DNA from 3 places in the Streptomyces sp. TLI_053 genome. Region 2 is predicted to be linked to each of the others. Evidence: riboswitches for the same ligand, from Rfam matches in the RefSeq annotation. Region 2 holds a riboswitch; each other region holds the start of a gene.

Region 1 (5,605 bases), 300 kb from region 2:
CGGCGCCGGCGCCCGCACCCTCTCCCGCCGTCTCCACGACGATCTCGGCCTCACCTACCCGCAATGGCGCACCCAGGTCCGACTCCACCACGCACTGGTCCTCCTCGCCGACCGGACCCCCGTCACCACCGTCGCGATCCGCTGCGGCTGGTCGTCGGCAAGCACCTTCATCGACGTGTTCCGCCGCGCCTTCGGCCACACCCCCGGGTCCCGCCCGACGGCCTGACGCGACGGGACCTCGGCCGCGGCCCGTCCACAGGTGCGGCCCACCGTTCCTGGACCCGCCCGTCGCCGACCTGCGCCCGGCGGGCGTCCAGGGCGGCGTCCGGGGCGGCGTCCGGGCACGCACGGCCCGCGACCCGGCGGGCGGGCCCCGTCAACCCGCGACGCGGGCCATCCACGCCTCGACCTCGTCCGACGAGCGCGGCAGGCCCGCCGACAGGTTCTCGGCCCCGTCGGCGGTCACCAGCAGGTCGTCCTCGATCCGGACCCCGATGCCGCGCCACTCCTCGGGGACGGTGAGGTCGTCCGGCTGGAAGTACAGGCCCGGCTCCACCGTGAGGACCATGCCCGGCTCCAGCACGCCGTCGACGTACTCCTCGTTGCGGGCCTCGGCGCAGTCGTGGACGTCCAGGCCGAGCATGTGGCCGGTGCCGGCCATGGTGAAGCGGCGCTGGAGGCCGAGCTCGTACGCACGCTCCGCCGGGCCCTCCAGGAAGCCCCACTCGACCAGCTTCTCCGCCAGGTGGCGCTGCGCCGCCACGTGGAAGTCGCGGTAGGCGGCGCCCGGCTTCACGGCGGCGATGCCCGCCTCCTGGGCCTCGTACACCGCGTCGTACACCTTGCGCTGCACCGGGGTGAACGAGCCGCTGATCGGCAGCGTCCGGGTGACATCGGCGGTGTAGAGCGTGCGCGTCTCCACACCCGCGTCGAGGAGCAGCAGGTCGCCGACGCGCACCGGGCCGTCGTTGTCGGTCCAGTGCATGATCGTGGCGTGCTCGCCGGCGGCGCAGATCGAGCCGTAGCCGACGGCGTTGCCCTCCAGGCGGGCACGGCGGAAGAAGGTGCCCTCGATCCACCGCTCCGAGGAGGCGACGGCCCGGGAGAGCTCGCCCACGCAGTCGGTGAAGCCGCGCACGGTGGAGTCCACCGCCTTGCGCAGTTCGTCGATCTCCCAGGCGTCCTTGACGAGACGGAGTCCGCTCAGCGCTTCCTCCAGTCCGGCGTCGCGTTCCGGGTCGGTGGTGACCGCCGCCTCGAGGGCCGGGTCGATGCCGCGCACGATGCGGGTGGGGACGTCGGGAGCGGCTGCCAGGTCGCTCGCCGCCGTACGGACGTCGCGGCAAGCCAGCCCGAGCACGCGCTCCGACTCCGCGAGCGAGCGGCGGCGACCCATCCACAGCTCGGCGGTGTAACCGAGCCAGAACTCGTCGGTGTCCCGGCCGTCCCGCGGCAGTTGGTAGCAGTACGCGTCGTGGCCGCCGTCCCGGCGGGGTTCGAGCACGAGGGCGCAGTCGCGGGCCTGGTCGCCGGTCATGTGGACGTAGCCGGAGTACGGGCGGAACGGGTAGGTGTCGTCGTTCGAGCGGGTCCTGAGGCCGCCGGAGGGGACGACCAGCCGCTCGCCCGGGAACAGCGCGGACAGAGCGGCGCGACGGTGGGCCGTGTACGGGGCCTGCTCGTCCTGCGCGAGGTCGTGCTGTTCGGTGTCGGCCCAGCCCGTCCGCATCAGGGCCGACAGCTCGGCGGAGACTCCCGGGTAGAGACCGTTCTTGCGCGCCTTCGCCACGTCGTTCTCCTCTGCCTTCACTACCGGACCGCGTTCACCCGCCGAGGAGCCCCGGCAGCCCCCGGACCGTACTGCGGGGCGGCGCTTCCGGGAGTGCCACCGGTGCCAGTGGCACTGATCGGCCACCCGGCCCGGTGGTCCTCGATAATGCGGTGCATGGCGAATGCGAAACTGGGCGAGGCCCTGCGGATGCTGGGGATCGGCTCCGCAGCCGGCCGCGTGTACCTGTCGCTCCTCGAGCTGGCCCCCGCCCCGCTCACCGAGATCGGCGAAGCGACCGGGCTCGCCGGTGCCGAGTTCGCCGCGGCGTACGGGGAGCTGGTCGACGCCGGGCTGGCCGACGCCGCCACCGAGGGCACGGACGTGGTGGCGCCGGTGCCTCCCGCCGCGGGGCTCGAGATCCTCGCGCGGCACCGGGCGGCCGAACTCGAAGGGTCGCGCATCGCCGTGGGCGGGGCGTTCGAGTCGTTCCGCCGCCGGCGGCTCACGGTGCACAACGACAACCTCGTCGAAGTGGTGACCGGCGACGCCGTCGGCCCGCGACTGCGCCAGGCGTGGGCCAGCGCCCGCGAGCAGATCCGTCAGCTCGAATCCCCGCCCTACTTCCCCCAGGGCGAAGCCGTCGAGGACGCGCTGGCGACCCTCGCCCGCGGTGTGACGCAGCGGGTCGTCTACTCGAAGGCGTCACTGGAGATGCCCGGGCGGCTGGAGTCGGCCATCGAACCGTGCGTCGAGGCCGGCGAGCTGGCCCGGGTGGCGCCGACGGTACCGGTCAAGCTGGTGATCATCGATGAGGCGTACGCACTGGTGTCCCTGTCGATCAGGGAGACGGACGTGCACAACACCATGCTGGTGGTGCAGCCGTGCGGCCTGCTCTCCGCACTCCTCGCACTCTTCGAGCAGACCTGGCAGCAGGCGCTCCCCTTCCACGGCCGCGCCACCCGCCCGGCCGGCCTGCTGCCGGCCGACCGCCGCCTGCTCCGCCTCCTCGCCGGCGGTGCGAGCGACGAGGTCATCGCCCGCGAACTGGGCATCAGCCGCCGCACCTTCTTCCGCCGGCTCCAGACCCTGATGGCCCGTCTGGGCGCCGAGAACCGCTTCCAGATGGCCCTCCAGGCGCAGCGCTCCGGCTGGCTGTAGCTCCCGCCCGCCGGCGCACCCGCCCCCACCGGCCGCGGACCGACGGCAGACCGGCCTCGGACCCGCCGCGAGGTCGGACGCGGGTCGGACGCAAGGTCGGACGCGGGTCGACAGCGCCCTGACCAAGCCTGATACCTTTCGATCGCCGTGGTGTTCGGGAAACCGGTCGAAGTCCGGTGCGGCCCTCGCCACTGTTGCCGCGGAGTACCGCGGCCCTCGCTGACCGGCTTCCCCCGCGGTCAGGACCACTGGGCGGCCGGACGAGCCACCCGGGAAGGTCGGCCGCGGCACGTCGATGCGGAAGCCAGGAGACCGGCCACGGCACGACATGTTCCACGAGGGTCTTGGAGAACACGTGCCCAGCGGTCTGCTGCATCCGTTCCGTTCCATATGTTCCGTTCGTCCTACTCTTCCCGCACGCATCGCACGCCCGCCACGTGCCGGGCGAGCGGCCGCCGCCGTCCTGCTCGTCGGCGTGCTCGGAGGGTGCGCCGGCGCCCCCGCTCCCGCCGCGTCCGGCGGCTCGACCGTGAGTGGCGCGCCGGTCGACCTGGACAACTGCGGGACCACCGTGTCGGTCGGTACGCCGCCCGAACGGCTGGTGACGCTCAACCAGGGTGCCACCCAGGTGGCCCTGGCCCTCGGCCTGGAGTCCCGGATGGCCGGTACCGCCTACCTCGACGACGCCGTCCCGGAGAAGTGGAAGGCGGCCTACGACTCCGTCCCGGTGCTCTCCAAGGAGTACCCGACGAAGGAGAAGCTCCTCGCGTCCCGCCCCGACTTCCTGTACGCCTCCTACGCCAGCGCCTTCACCGACAAGGCCGTGGGCTCCCGGGAGGAACTGCGCGGCCAGGGCATCCCGTCGTACGTGTCCCCGTTCGGCTGCTCGGACAAGAGCAAGGTCGCGCCGACGACCTGGCAGGCGATGTGGGGCGAACTGAACGACGTCGCCAAGGTCTTCGGCGTCACGGAGCGGGCCACCGCGATCCAGCGGGGGCAGGAGCAGCAGCTGGCACAGCTCGGGGCGACGGCCGCCGGCAAGGGCCTGAAGGTCCTGTGGTTCGACTCGGACACCAAGACGCCGTTCGTCGGCGCCGGTCACGGCGGGCCCCAGCTGGTGCTCGACGCCGTGGGCGCCGCCAACGTCTTCGGGGACCTGCCCGGCGGCTGGCAGAACGTGAGCTGGGAGAAGGTCGTCGCCGCGGACCCGGACGCCGTCGTGATCGCGGACGCCGACTGGGACACCGCCCAGTCCAAGATCGACTACTTGCAGGGCGACCCGGTGCTGAGCAAGCTCACCGCCGTGCAGCGCAAGGCCTTCGTGGTGGTGCCGTTCTCCGAGTCGACCCCCGGTGTGCTGCTCGCCGACGGCGCCGCCCGGGTGTCCGCGGGACTGAGCCGGCTGCACCAGGGTTCATGAGCACCGCGCCCCACCCCGTCGCGCGGCCCGCCGGCCGGGGCCGCGCGACGGCGGCCCTGACCGTCGGCGCGGCCCTGCTGCTGGCCACCGTGCTGCTCGGCCTGGCCGTGGGCTCGCAGCACGAGCCGGTCCCGACCGTGATCGACGTCGTGATGCGCCGGCTCGGGCTCGGCAGCCCGGACGTGACGCTGCTGGACGACCGGATCGTCTGGCAACTGCGACTCCCCCGGGTGCTGGGAGCGGCTGCCACCGGCGCCGGGCTGGCGGTCTGCGGCGCGGTGCTGCAGACGCTGACCGGGAACGACCTGGCCGATCCCTTCCTGCTCGGGATCTCGGACGGAGCCGCCGCCGGCGCGGTCACCGTGATCGTCCTCGGCGTCGGCGTGACCGGTGCCGTGGGCACCGGCGCGGTGGCGACGGCGGCCTTCGCCGGCGCCCTGCTCGCCGCCACCGCCGTCCTGGCACTGGCCGGCGCCCGCAACCGGTCGCTGCCGACCACCCGGACCGTGCTCGCCGGCATCGCGGTGGGACAGATGTGCGGGGCCTTCACCTCGTTCGTCGTGATGGTCCTCGGGGACCGCAACGCGGCGCGCGGCGTCATGGAGTGGACACTGGGCTCCGTCGCCGGCGTGCGGTGGCCCACCGCCGTCTTCCTGACCGCGGTCGCGCTGATCGGCGTGACGGTCCTGACCTCCTCGGCCCGCGACCTGGACGCCTTCGCCTTCGGCGAGACCTCCGCCCGCTCCCTCGGCGTCCACGTGGAACGCACCCGCTGGCTCCTCGTCGCCACCGCCGCCCTGGTGACCGCGTGCCTGGTCGCCAACACCGGCGTCATCGGCTTCCTCGGCCTGGTCGTACCGCACGTGGTCCGTCTCGCCTGCGGACCGCGCCACGCGCTGCTGCTGCCCGTGTCGGCGCTGGTGGGCGCGTCCCTCCTGGTGGGCAGCGACATCGTGGCGCGCTCGATCCTCCCCGATCGGGAGATCCCCGTCGGCGTCGTCACGGCCGGGCTCGGAGCGCCCTTCTTCGCCTGGCTGCTGTGGCGCCAGGGGCGGGCCGACGGGAGCGCCCTGTGACCGCGACGCCCCCCGTCGAGCTGCGCGTGGAGGGACTTCGTGTGCGCGTCGGCGCGGCCACGCTGCTGGACGGGATCTCGCTCGTGTTCGGCCCCGGCCGGATCACGGGCCTGCTCGGGCCCAACGGCGCCGGGAAGACCACCCTGCTCCGCACGGTCGCCGGGCTGATCCGGCCGACCG
Region 2 (5,605 bases):
CCAACACCGACGCCGCGGTCGTGGCCGCCAAGAACTTCCTCAAGGGCAAGCTGCTGTCCTCCGGCGCGTTCAACGCCATGTGGGGCGCCAACACCGACTCCAACGGCTGGGCCGTCTCCGGCCTCAACGCCTGCGGCATCAACCCCCAGGGCACCGACTTCACCAGCGGCACCGGCAAGACCCCGGTCGACTTCCTGATCGCCCAGCAGTTCAAGCCCGGCGGCGGCTTCAAGTACGTGTCCACCGACACCGTCCCCTCCGCCTACGCCTCCGTCGACGGGCTTCGCGCCGTCGCCGGCGCCGGCTTCACCGCCACCCCGCCCGCACCGGTCGCGGCCGGGGAACCGGCGTGGGCGGCCACCTCCGCCTTCACCGCCGGCACCGCCGCCCGCCTCGCCCTCGTCGTCGACAACGGCACCGCCACGCCGAAGGTCTGCGCCGTCACCCTCACCCCGACCGGCGGCACCGTCACCCTCGGCGACGTCCTCGACGCCGCCGCCACCGCCACGCCGAGCGGCTGCGTCACCTCCGTCACGCCGTCCACCGGCGCGGGCACCATCACCGCGATCAACGGCACCGCCAACAGCGGTCCGTCCACCTGGAAGGTCGTCCTGGACGGCGGGACGGCCGCCGCCGCCACCCGCGCCACGACCGTCCACGTCGGCGACACCGTCTCGCTGCGCTACGGCAGCTGATCCAGGACACGCCGCGGGTCGCGGGTCCCCGGGCGCGGTAGCAGGGGCCTGCGGCCCACCGCTCGTTCCGCCGGGGTGGCGGGAACGCGCGGCAGCGAGGAGCATCACCGTGCGGCGCCACGCACCGCCGGACATTCGAGCAGGGGGACGGTTCCACATGAGGACTTCCAGGTGGGCGGCGGCGTGCTACGTCGCCCTGGTCGCGGTGTCGGCCGCGTTGGGCGGGGCGACCGGGAACGGACGGTTCTACCTCGCGGCCGTCGTCCTGACGCTGCCCGTCGGGCTCGTCGCCCTGGTGGCGGTCTACGTCGTCCGGGGCCTGCTGACCGGTGTGGGCGGCCTGTTCACCGGAACGAGACTGCCCGACGGTTCCGACCCCGCCTGGCTGACGGACGCGGGCGTCGTGGCCAACACGCTGCTCTTCACGGCCGCGGCGGTCGCCACGGTGTTGGTGGCCCGCCGGTTCTCGGCCCGCCGCACGCACCGAACGGCCTGACCGCCCGTCACCGCGGCCGGGGACGGTCCGCCCTTGTGACAGTGCCGGTCTCAACCAGTGGGCAGAATGGTGGAACGGGCTGCACCGCCGGGTGATCTGCGTCTACGCTGGCCCGTGCAGCTGGTTCGTCCTGCCCTCCAGGCAGGACGTCGTAAGAGGGAACCCGGTGAAGCCATTCGACTGGCCAGTCCGGGACTGCCCCGCAGCGGTGAGTGGGAACGACCGCCGTCATACGCACTGGGCCCGGGAGGGTCTGGGAAGCGACGGCCAGTAGGAATCCGCCCTCGAGGAGGGCGGACGTGCCCGCGAGTCCGAAGACCTGCCGCTGCCCGCGCGCGACCGATCGCGCACGGCTATCCGGTGACCTCGTGGGCGGGTCGGCGACCATACCCGGCAGATCGGGCCCGTTCGTCGACGGCGCCGGCTGCCCGGTTCGTCATCCTTCGCGCCCTCGTTCCGTCATCGGGAACCAGAGGAATCAGACTCGCGAAGGAGAGTCCCTTGACCACGAAGTCCGCAGCCGCGGCGACCCTCGCCACCGCGTACGGCTACCCCCGACAGGGCCGGGGCCGGGAGCTCAAGAAGGCGATCGAGGGCTACTGGAAGGGCACGGTCACCGCCCAGGCGCTGCTGGCCACGGCCGCCGACCTGCGCCGCGGGAACTGGCAGCAGCTCGCCGACTCCGGCGTCGAAGAGGTCCCGACCGGGGACTTCTCGCTGTACGACCACGTGCTCGACACCACGGTCGCCGTCGGTGCGATCCCGGTCCGCCACCGGGCCGCCGTCGACGCCGACCCGCTGGACGGCTACTTCGCCATGGCGCGCGGCACCCAGGACGTCGCGCCGCTGGAAATGACCAAGTGGTTCGACACCAACTACCACTACCTGGTCCCCGAGCTGGGCCCCGACACGGTGTTCACCGCCGACCCCGCCAAGGCCGTCAACGAGCTGGCGGAGGCCCTCGCGCTCGGCCACGACGCCCGGCCGGTCCTGGTCGGCCCGGTCACCTACCTGCTGCTGGCCAAGCCCGCCCCGGGCGTGGCGGCCGACTTCCAGCCGATCACCCTGCTCGACCGGCTGCTGCCGGTCTACGCGGAACTCCTCGCTGCGCTGAAGGCCGCCGGAGCGCAGTGGGTCCAGCTGGACGAGCCCGCGCTCGTCCAGGACCGCACCCCGGCCGAGCTGAACACCGCGGCCCGCGCCTACCGCGAGCTCGGCGCCCTCACCGACCGGCCCAAGCTGCTGGTCGCGAGCTACTTCGACCGCCTCGGCGACGCCCTGCCGGTGCTCGCCAAGGCACCCGTCGAGGGCCTGGCGCTCGACTTCACCGGCCCCGCCGCCGCGAATCTGGACGACCTCGCCGCCGTCGGCGGTCTGCCGGGCAAGCGGCTGGTCGCGGGCGTCGTCGACGGGCGCAACATCTGGATCAACGACCTGGAGAAGTCGCTCGCCACCCTGGCGACCCTGCTCGGCCTCGCCGACCGCGTCGACGTCGCACCGTCCTGCTCCCTGCTGCACGTGCCGATCGACGCCGCCCTGGAACGCGACGTCGACCCGCAGATCGCCCGCTGGCTCGCCTTCGCCAAGCAGAAGGCCGCCGAGTCCGCCCTGCTCGCCCGAGGACTGCGCGAGGGCACCGGTGCGATCACCGCCGACCTCGCCGCCAACCGCGCCGACCTCGCCTCCCGGGCCGGCTCGCCGATCACCCGTGACCCGGCCGTGCGCGCCCGCACCGCCGCCGTCACCGCCGACGACGCCCGCCGCACCCAGCCCTACCCGCAGCGTGCCGTGGCCCAGCGCGCCCGCCTCGGCCTGCCCCTGCTGCCCACCACCACCATCGGCTCCTTCCCGCAGACCACCGAACTGCGCGTCGCCCGTGCCGACCTGACCGCCGGACGGATCGACACCGCCGCCTACCGGGAGCGGATGGAGGCCGAGGTCCGCGAGGTGATCGCCTACCAGGAGAAGGCCGGCCTCGACGTCCTGGTGCACGGCGAGCCCGAGCGCAACGACATGGTCCAGTACTTCGCCGAACAGCTCACCGGCTACCTCGCCACCCGGCACGGCTGGGTGCAGTCCTACGGCACCCGCTACGTGCGCCCGCCGGTCCTCGCCGGCGACATCTCCCGCCCGCACCCGATGACCGTCGACTGGTTCCGTTTCGCCCAGGACCTCACCGACCGCCCCGTCAAGGGCATGCTCACCGGCCCCGTCACCATGCTCGCCTGGTCCTTCGTCCGCGACGACCAGCCGCTCGCCGACACCGCCCGCCAGGTCGCCCTGGCCCTGCGCGACGAGGTCACCGACCTCGAGGCCGCCGGCGCCGCCGTCGTCCAGGTCGACGAACCCGCCCTGCGGGAGACCCTGCCGCTGCGTGCCGCGGACCGCCCCGCCTACCTCGACTGGGCCACCGAGTCCTTCCGGCTGGCGACCTCGGGCGTGCGCGCCGACACCCAGATCCACACCCACATGTGCTACGCCGAATTCGGCGCGATCATGACCGCGATCGACGAACTCGACGCCGACGTCATCTCCCTGGAGGCCACCCGCTCCCACATGCAGGTCGCCGGCGAGCTCGCCGCCGCAGGCTACCCGCGCGAGGTCGGACCGGGCGTCTGGGACATCCACTCCCCCCGCGTCCCCAGCACCGACGAAGCCACCGAACTGCTCCGGGCGGGCCTGGCCGCGATCCCGGCCGAGCGGCTCTGGGTCAACCCCGACTGCGGCCTGAAGACCCGCGGCTGGACCGAGACCCGGGCCTCCCTCGACAGCCTCGTCGGCGCCGCCCGCCGCCTGCGCGAGGAACTCGCCGGCTGACCGTCGCGGTGAACTCGAGGGGCGGTCGCGACACGAGTGTCGCGACCGCCCCGGCGGCACTGTCACCTCACGGACCGTCCGAGGGCGGGTTGCCGCCACGAGGAACGGGGGTCGCACCCGGGCAAGGGATCAGACGGCCGCGGACAGGCCGAGGTTCTGGTGGATCTCCGTCGTGACCGTGGAGAAGTTCATGGTCATGAAATGCAGCCCGGGCGCACCCTCGGAAATCAGTCGGCTGCACATGGCGGTGGCGTGCTCGATTCCGGCGGAGCGGACCGCCGCCGGATCCTCCTGAAGGTCGAGCATGCGTCCGGAGAAGTCTGCCGGAATGGCAGCGGTACTGAGGGTCGGAATACGGAGAAGCGACCGTATGGTGGTCACGGGCATGATCTCCGGAATTACCGGAATATCGCATCCGGCCTTCTGGAGGCGGTCGCGGAATCTGAGGTAGCTGTCCGCCTCGAAGAACATCTGGGTGATCGCGTAATCCGCGCCGGCCCGCCACTTGGCGAGGAAGTTGCGGATCTCGGAGTCCCAGTCCGGTGATCTCGGGTGCATTTCCGGGAAAGCGGCGACGCCGACGCAGAAGTCGCCGGACTCCTTGATCAGCCGCACCAGGTCCGCGGCGTACTCGACCCCGTCGGGGTGCCGGGCCCACGGGCCGAGCGGGTCGCCCGGCGGGTCGCCCCGCAGCGCCAGGATGTTGCGAACCCCCTGGTCGGCGTAGTGTCCGAGGATGTTCCTGAGTTCGGCGACGCTGTGGTCGACGGCCGTCAGGTGGGCGGTGGGCGTGAGGGTCGTCTCCTGGGCGATGCGGCCGGTGACCTTCACGGTCCGCTCCCGGGTCGACCCGCCGGCACCGTAGGTCACCGAGACGAAGGTCGGGGAGAGCGCCTCCAGGCGGCGGATCGCATTCCACAGTCCGGCCTCCGCCGCGGCGCTGCGCGGTGGCATGAACTCGAACGAATAGGAACGCTTCCCGGTGGCGAGGAGATCGCGCACGGATGCCGCCCGGTCGTTACGGGTGGAGGGGGTTCCGAGTGTCATGCGGAGAGAATATACGGGCCCCTGGACGGCTCGTCCCCGGTGTCCGTAGAGTGATACGGGATTGCTCGGAAATGCATCCCCCGGTGTCCGGATCCGATGCTTGCGGAGTGGATCCCCGGGGTCTCCGCACAGTGCACAATGGGGGCATGGAAAGACAGTTGCACACCCTCCCCGGACTTCCCGAATGGGACCGCTGCGCCGTGATGGGAATTCTCAACGTCACGCCCGACTCGTTCTCGGACGGCGGCAGCTGGCTGGACCCGGGCTGGGCCGTCGAGCACGGACTGTCGCTCGTCGCCCGGGGCGCCGACATGGTGGACGTGGGCGGGGAGTCGACCCGCCCGGGCGCCCGCCGGGTGCCGCTCCAGGAGGAGCTCGCCCGGGTCCTGCCGGTGGTGCGGGGCCTCGCCCGCGAGGGTGTCCTGGTGAGCATCGACACGATGCGGTCCGAGGTCGCGGAGGCGGCGGTGGACGCGGGTGCCCGGATCGTCAACGACGTCAGCGGAGGCCTGGCCGACGACCGGATGGCCAGGACCGTCGCCCGGACCGG
Region 3 (5,605 bases), 8.3 Mb from region 2:
GGGCGGACCGATCACCTCCGTCGTGAACGTCACCAGCTTCGGCGAGCCCCTGGACAACGCCTACTGGGACGGCCGGAAGATGGTCTACGGAGGCGGCAGCGGCAAGTACCTCCCGTTCTCCGCCGCGCGCGACGTGGCCGGCCACGAGATGACGCACGGCGTCGTGAAGCACACCGCGGAGCTGGTCGGACTCGGCCAGTCCGGTGCCCTCGACGAGGCCGTCGCCGACTACTTCGGCAACGCCATCGAGGTGACCGGCCGAGGCATGCCGATGACCGACCCCAGGGCCGCGCTGCTCGGTGAGGACCTCTGCCGCACCGGCACCCCCGAGGCCTGCGCCGGCCGCCGGCTGGACGACCGCCGCACCACCGTCGCCGACTACGTCGGAGCCCCCGCCGGGGTCGACAACGGCGGCGTGCACCTCAACTCCACCATCTTCTCCGGCGCGTTGTGGGACATCCGGCGCACCCTCGACCCGCTCCTCGCCGACCGTCTGGTCTACCGCGCGCTGGCCGAGTACCTCACCCCGCTGGACGACTTCGTCGACGCCCGCAACGCGGTGCTCGCCGCGGGCCGCACCCTCGGTCTCTCCCGCGCCCAACTCCGCACCGTGGCCAGCGCCTTCGACGCCCACGGGATCAAGGACGGCTGGCAGCGCCGGATCGGCGTGGACAGCCGGCCGCTGCTGCGCGAACTCTCCACCGAGAGCGTGGCACCGGACGTCGCGGCCGGCCGCTGGGTGGCGGCCACCGCGGGCGAGGGCGCCAAGGGCAGCATGGCCGTGTACACGGGCGCCGTCGCCGGCTCCGCCGAGCCCGCCCGGCTCAGCGCGGAGGACGGCCGCTCGCACGGCTGGCCCGCGACCGACGGTACGACGGCCGCGTGGGTGGCGATGGGGCCGGGGGCCGACGGTGGTTGGGGCATGGAGGTGCTGGCCCGGCCGCTCGACGGTGGCCCGGCGCGCAGCGTCCAGCGCGGCGCGAACCAGTACTTCGGCGATGTCCGGGTCTCCGGTGGGGACGTCGCCTTCCTGATGACGGACTACGCCACCGGCCGCGGCGGGCCGGTGCTCTCCCGCGCCGGCGCCCCGGCGGTGCCGATCGCGCTGCCGGAGGGCCACCGGGCCTCCGCCCTCGCCTTCCGGGACGGCCTGCTCGCCTGGACCGAGAGCTGGCAGGTCGGTGAGCGGACGGTGAGCGCGCCGACGGTCTACTCGCTCGCCGCCGGCAAGGTCGTCGCCCAGTACGTGGTGGACGACGCGAACGCCGCCGCCGGGACCGAGGTCGGCAGCACCCGACTGGCCGGTGGCCGGCTGCTGTGGGTCGAGACCCCCTTCGACCGGACGAAGGGCAGCACGATCCGCTCCGGCGCGCTGGACGGCTCCGGAGTGAGCGACCTCCTGCCCGCGGGCCCGAGGCTCGGCACCGGCACCGAGCCGCGCCGGATCTCCGGCCTCACCGCCTCCGACCGGGCCGTCACCTTCGCCGAAGCCGCTCGCCCGGTGACGGGCGGCACCAGGAACACGGACCTGCCCAAGCTCTGGCAGCTCCCGCTCACCGGCGGCACCCCGGAGCGGATGTCCTGCAACCGGGGCGGCCAGTACTCCCCGGTGGCCGACCGGGGGACCCGGGTGGTCTGGCTGGACGCCACGGCGGGCCGTACCGACCTGGTCGTGCGCGAGCGCGCGGCCGGCACCTGCTGACCGAAGGCGGCTGCCCCGGGGACCCAAGGGCTCTCGACCCCGAAGCCCGGCCCCCGTCCGCCCCGGTCTCCCGCCCGGCCGCCGCATCCCTGCGGCAGCCGGGCGGGTCCTTGCCGTGACCGGACCGCCGCTCCCGCCGCAGCAGGCTCGTCGCCGAAGTGCTGGTACCGACGACCCGCCTGTGCGGTCCAGGTGACGGACCACCGCCCGCCGGTCCCGGCGGCCCGGGCCGCTGAGGTCCTGTCAGCCGAGACCCGGCGACGGCGATCCGACCTCGAACCGGCCTTGACCCTCTCTCGGCCGAGCCGACATCATGAGCCGTCATGTTCTGACTCCGCCGTCGGGGGAAGTCCGGTCGAATTCCGGCGCTGACCCGCAACGGTAGGCCGCCGACGGCAGTCGGTGGCGAGCCCGAGTACCCGTCGGCGGAGGCGTGTCCCCTCCTCCCGTCGTGGTCTGCGGCCAGGGGCTCCCGGAGCCGTCGGGCGGTCCGTCCCGCGCGGTTGCCGGCGGCCGCCCGTGCGCCCAGGCCCGGAAAGGCCTCGCATGTCCGACTCCGCGCTCCGCCGCCGCCCGCTCCGCCTGCTCGCGATATCCGCGCTGGCCCTGACCGCCACCCTCCCCGCCGCCACCGCCGCCCAGGCTGCCGCGCCCGTCCCGGCCCTCACCGCGCCGGCCGTCACCGTTGCGGCCCCGGCCTCCGGCGACAACGCCACCACCTACCGCCCTGACGCCGCCGCGGCCGGCTGGCTCGCGCGCCAGCTGGTCAACGGCGACCACTTCGAGTCGGTCTTTGACGGCACCGCCTACCCCGATCAGGGCCTCACCATCGACGCCGTGCTCGCCTTCGCCGCCGCGGGCAGCGCCGACCAGGCCGCCGCCCGCGCCACCGCCTGGCTCGCCCGCCCCGACATCCTGAGCGGCTACCTCGGCGACGGCACCACCGAGGCCTACGCCGGTGCCACCGCCAAGCTCCTGCTGGCCGCCGAGGTGCGCGGCGCCGACCCGTCGGCCTTCGGCGGCGTCGACCTGCCCGCCCGGCTGCGCTCCCTGCTGACGCCGAGCGGCCGCTTCTCCGACCGCTCCCAGTGGGGCGACTACAGCAACGCCTTCGGCCAGTCCCTCGCCCTGATCGCCCTCCAGCGCACCCCCGGTGGGGTACCGGCCCCGGCCGTCGACTTCCTGGCCGCCGCCCAGTGCGCCGACGGCGGCTTCCCGGTCTCCTTCGGGCAGGCCACCTGCACCGCCGACGCCGACGCCACCGCGCTCGCGGCCCAGGCGCTCGCCGCCACCGGCCGCAGCGCCAAGGCCAAGGCGGGCCTGGACTGGCTGACGGCCCACCAGAACACCGACGGCGGTTTCGCCGCGGCCGGTGCCACCACCTCCAACGCCAACAGCACCGGCCTGGCCACCTCCGCCCTGCTCCCCGGCGGACGGTTCATCAGCGGTCTCAAGGGCTGGAGCAGCCTGGTGAAGCTCCAGCAGGGCTGCTCGGCCGACCCCTCCGTGCGCGGCGCCGTCGCCTACGACGCCAGCGGCTTCAACCCCGCCAACGCCGCCCGGGCCACCGCTCAGGCCGTCCTCGGCCTCTCCGGCCAGGGCCTGGCCGGCCTCAGTGCCCACGGCGCCCGCCCGTCCGCCCCGACCCTGGCCTGCCCGGCCCCGGCCGTGCGCCCCTGAGGGTCGCCCGCCCGGCCGTGACCCGCACTGCCGCCCGCCACACCCCAGGAGCACGCCCATGACCACCTCCGTCCACCCGGCGCGCCGTACCCTCGGCGCCTTCGCCACCGCTGCGGCCCTCACCGCCGGCCTGCTCGGCGTCTCCACCGCGACCGCCCCGCAGGCGCAGGCCGCCGCCTGTTCCGGCACCTCCGGCGTCACCGTCGTCGTCGACTTCACCGCCCTCGGTGGTGGCATCGAGACCGGCTGCGCCCCGGGCGACCCGGCGAGCGGCCTCGCCGCGATCACCGGCGCCGGCTTCTCCTACTCCTTCCACCCGCGCTTCCCGGGTTTCGTCTGCAAGATCAACGCCCTGCCGACGACCTGCACCAACCCCACCGGCACCGCTTACTGGTCGTACTGGCACGCCCCGCACGGCGGCCCGTGGTCCTACAGCAGCCTCGGCGCCGGCTCCTACAACCCGGCCCCGGGCGAGGTCGAGGGCTGGTCCTTCGGCGCCGGTGCCCAGCCGGGCATCACCGCGCCCTGACCCCGGCCTTGCTCTCTCCAGGGCGCGGTCCGGCCAGGACCGCGCCCTACCGGCCGGGCGTCCTCGGGGCCTCCAACTCCACGTGGTGGACGGTGAAACCGCCCTGCAGCACCGGGGCGAACGGCGCCGGGGCCATGCAGGTGCCGACCACCGGTTGGTAGGGCTTCTGGTCGGCGTCCAGGTCGAGATTGGCCACGCCCCAGGAGAAGCCGAGGCGGGCGCCGTCGCGGCCGCTGCCCTGGTAGACGCTGAGACCGATCCGCTCCTTGCGGTTCTCGGTGTCCGAGCCGATGACGGCGGTCAGGGTGGCGACCGGGCCGCCGGTGCTCAGGCAGTCCACCTCGGCCTCGGCGCTGTGGACCTCGCCGGTGGCGGCCACGCGGTGGGAGTAGCGGACCGTGCCCACGGCATCGGTGGGCAGCCCGTTCGGCGAGTTCGTCCCCGGGAGGGGGCGGGAGTAGGGCTTCGCGCGGGCGTCGACGGTGAACCGGATCTCGTCGTCCGGGGAGAAGGCGTACGAGATCCGGGCGCTGCCGCTGACGCCCGCCGTCCGCACGGGCCGGTCGCCCCGGCCGGCGGGCCCGGACTCGCCGGACAGGGAAACCGTGGACACGCCGTCCGTGGACAGGGTGTCGGCGGAGGCCGGCGCGACGCCCGAGAGAGCGGCGAGGGCCAGCCCGGCGGCAGCGGAAACCCGTGCGGTCCGAGCAGCCCGAACGGTTCGTGTGGTCCGGACGGCGGCACGGTTGCGGGTACGAATGCGGAACATGGTGGGTCTCCCTCCCCGGCGGCCCCGTCGGCCGCCCTCTCGATGCCCCCAATCCTGGTCGCGGCACCCCCACCCGCACATGTACCGATCGGCACATCTACCGAGCCCACCCGGCGGCTCCACCCCTGCCGAACGGCAGGGCAGGAACCGACGGCCCGTCAGCCGGTCAGCTCGTCAGCCCGTCGCCACCGGCACGCCCTCCGGCCGACCGGCCAGCAGCGCCGCCACGTGGTCGGCGCAGCGGACGGCGGCCTCGGCCATCGCACCACGGGTCATCCCCGCGACGTGCGGCGTCAGCAGGGCGTTCGGGAGCCCGAAGAGCGGTGAGACGAAAGCGGCGTGCTCGTGCTCGAAGGTGTCGACGGCCGCCGCCGCGAGCGGGTGCCCGGGATCGCGAAGGGCGTCGGCCAAGGCCGCTTCGTCGACGATCCCGCCCCGGGCGGTGTTCAGCAGGACCGCGCCCGGCCGCACCGACGCCAGTTCGCGGCGGCCGATCAGCCCCCGGGTGCGTGCCGTGAGCGGCAGGTGGACGGACAGCACGTCGCTGGTCGTCAGCAGTTCGGTGAGGGAGCCCGCCCGCCGGACGCCGTCCTCCTCGGCCGCCGGGCCGCGGCCGAGGCCGAGGACGGTCAGGCCCAGGGCGCGGGCCCGGCCGGCCAGTGCGCGGCCGGTCCGGCCGAGGCCGAGGATGCCGAGGGTCAGTTCGGACAGGGCCCGCGACGGTGCCGCCGGACTGCGCCAGTCGCCCCGGTGCGAAGCCGCGTTGTGCTGCACGAGGTCCCGGGTCAGGGCGAGCAGCTGGGCCAGGGCGAACTCGGCGACCGCGTCGGCGTTGGACCCGGGCGTGTGGGTCACGGTGACCCCGAGGCGGGCGGCCGCGCCGAGGTCGACGTGGTCGGTGCCCGCTCCGGCCCGGCCGATCACC

What was found. Region 2 has a riboswitch for cobalamin ahead of metE (5-methyltetrahydropteroyltriglutamate--homocysteine S-methyltransferase). Riboswitches for the same ligand answer to the same signal wherever they lie in the genome.
Region 1: it holds a riboswitch for cobalamin, as region 2 does, so the genes downstream of both, BLU95_RS04000 (ABC transporter substrate-binding protein) here and metE (5-methyltetrahydropteroyltriglutamate--homocysteine S-methyltransferase) in region 2, are expected to answer to the same signal.
Region 3: it holds a riboswitch for cobalamin, as region 2 does, so the genes downstream of both, BLU95_RS37690 (peptidase) here and metE (5-methyltetrahydropteroyltriglutamate--homocysteine S-methyltransferase) in region 2, are expected to answer to the same signal.

What each region holds. Positions count from the first base shown of each region.
Region 1 is NZ_LT629775.1:1,081,990-1,087,594, forward strand. Features, by position in the region: gene BLU95_RS03985 (AraC family transcriptional regulator) at 1-226, shown strand, start outside; gene BLU95_RS03990 (aminopeptidase P family protein) at 377-1,789, opposite strand; gene BLU95_RS03995 (helix-turn-helix domain-containing protein) at 1,946-2,929, shown strand; cobalamin riboswitch at 3,061-3,264, shown strand; gene BLU95_RS04000 (ABC transporter substrate-binding protein) at 3,459-4,349, shown strand; gene BLU95_RS04005 (FecCD family ABC transporter permease) at 4,346-5,425, shown strand; gene BLU95_RS04010 (ABC transporter ATP-binding protein) at 5,422-5,605, shown strand, end outside.
Region 2 is NZ_LT629775.1:782,294-787,898, forward strand. Features, by position in the region: gene BLU95_RS02815 (prenyltransferase/squalene oxidase repeat-containing protein) at 1-695, shown strand, start outside; gene BLU95_RS02820 (hypothetical protein) at 853-1,191, shown strand; cobalamin riboswitch at 1,295-1,532, shown strand; gene metE (5-methyltetrahydropteroyltriglutamate--homocysteine S-methyltransferase) at 1,693-4,008, shown strand; gene metF (methylenetetrahydrofolate reductase [NAD(P)H]) at 4,138-5,055, opposite strand; gene folP (dihydropteroate synthase) at 5,202-5,605, shown strand, end outside.
Region 3 is NZ_LT629775.1:9,101,011-9,106,615, forward strand. Features, by position in the region: gene BLU95_RS45350 (M4 family metallopeptidase) at 1-1,702, shown strand, start outside; cobalamin riboswitch at 2,024-2,143, shown strand; gene BLU95_RS37690 (peptidase) at 2,249-3,382, shown strand; gene BLU95_RS45355 (hypothetical protein) at 3,441-3,911, shown strand; gene BLU95_RS37700 (hypothetical protein) at 3,958-4,524, opposite strand; gene BLU95_RS37705 (NAD(P)-dependent oxidoreductase) at 4,855-5,605, opposite strand, start outside.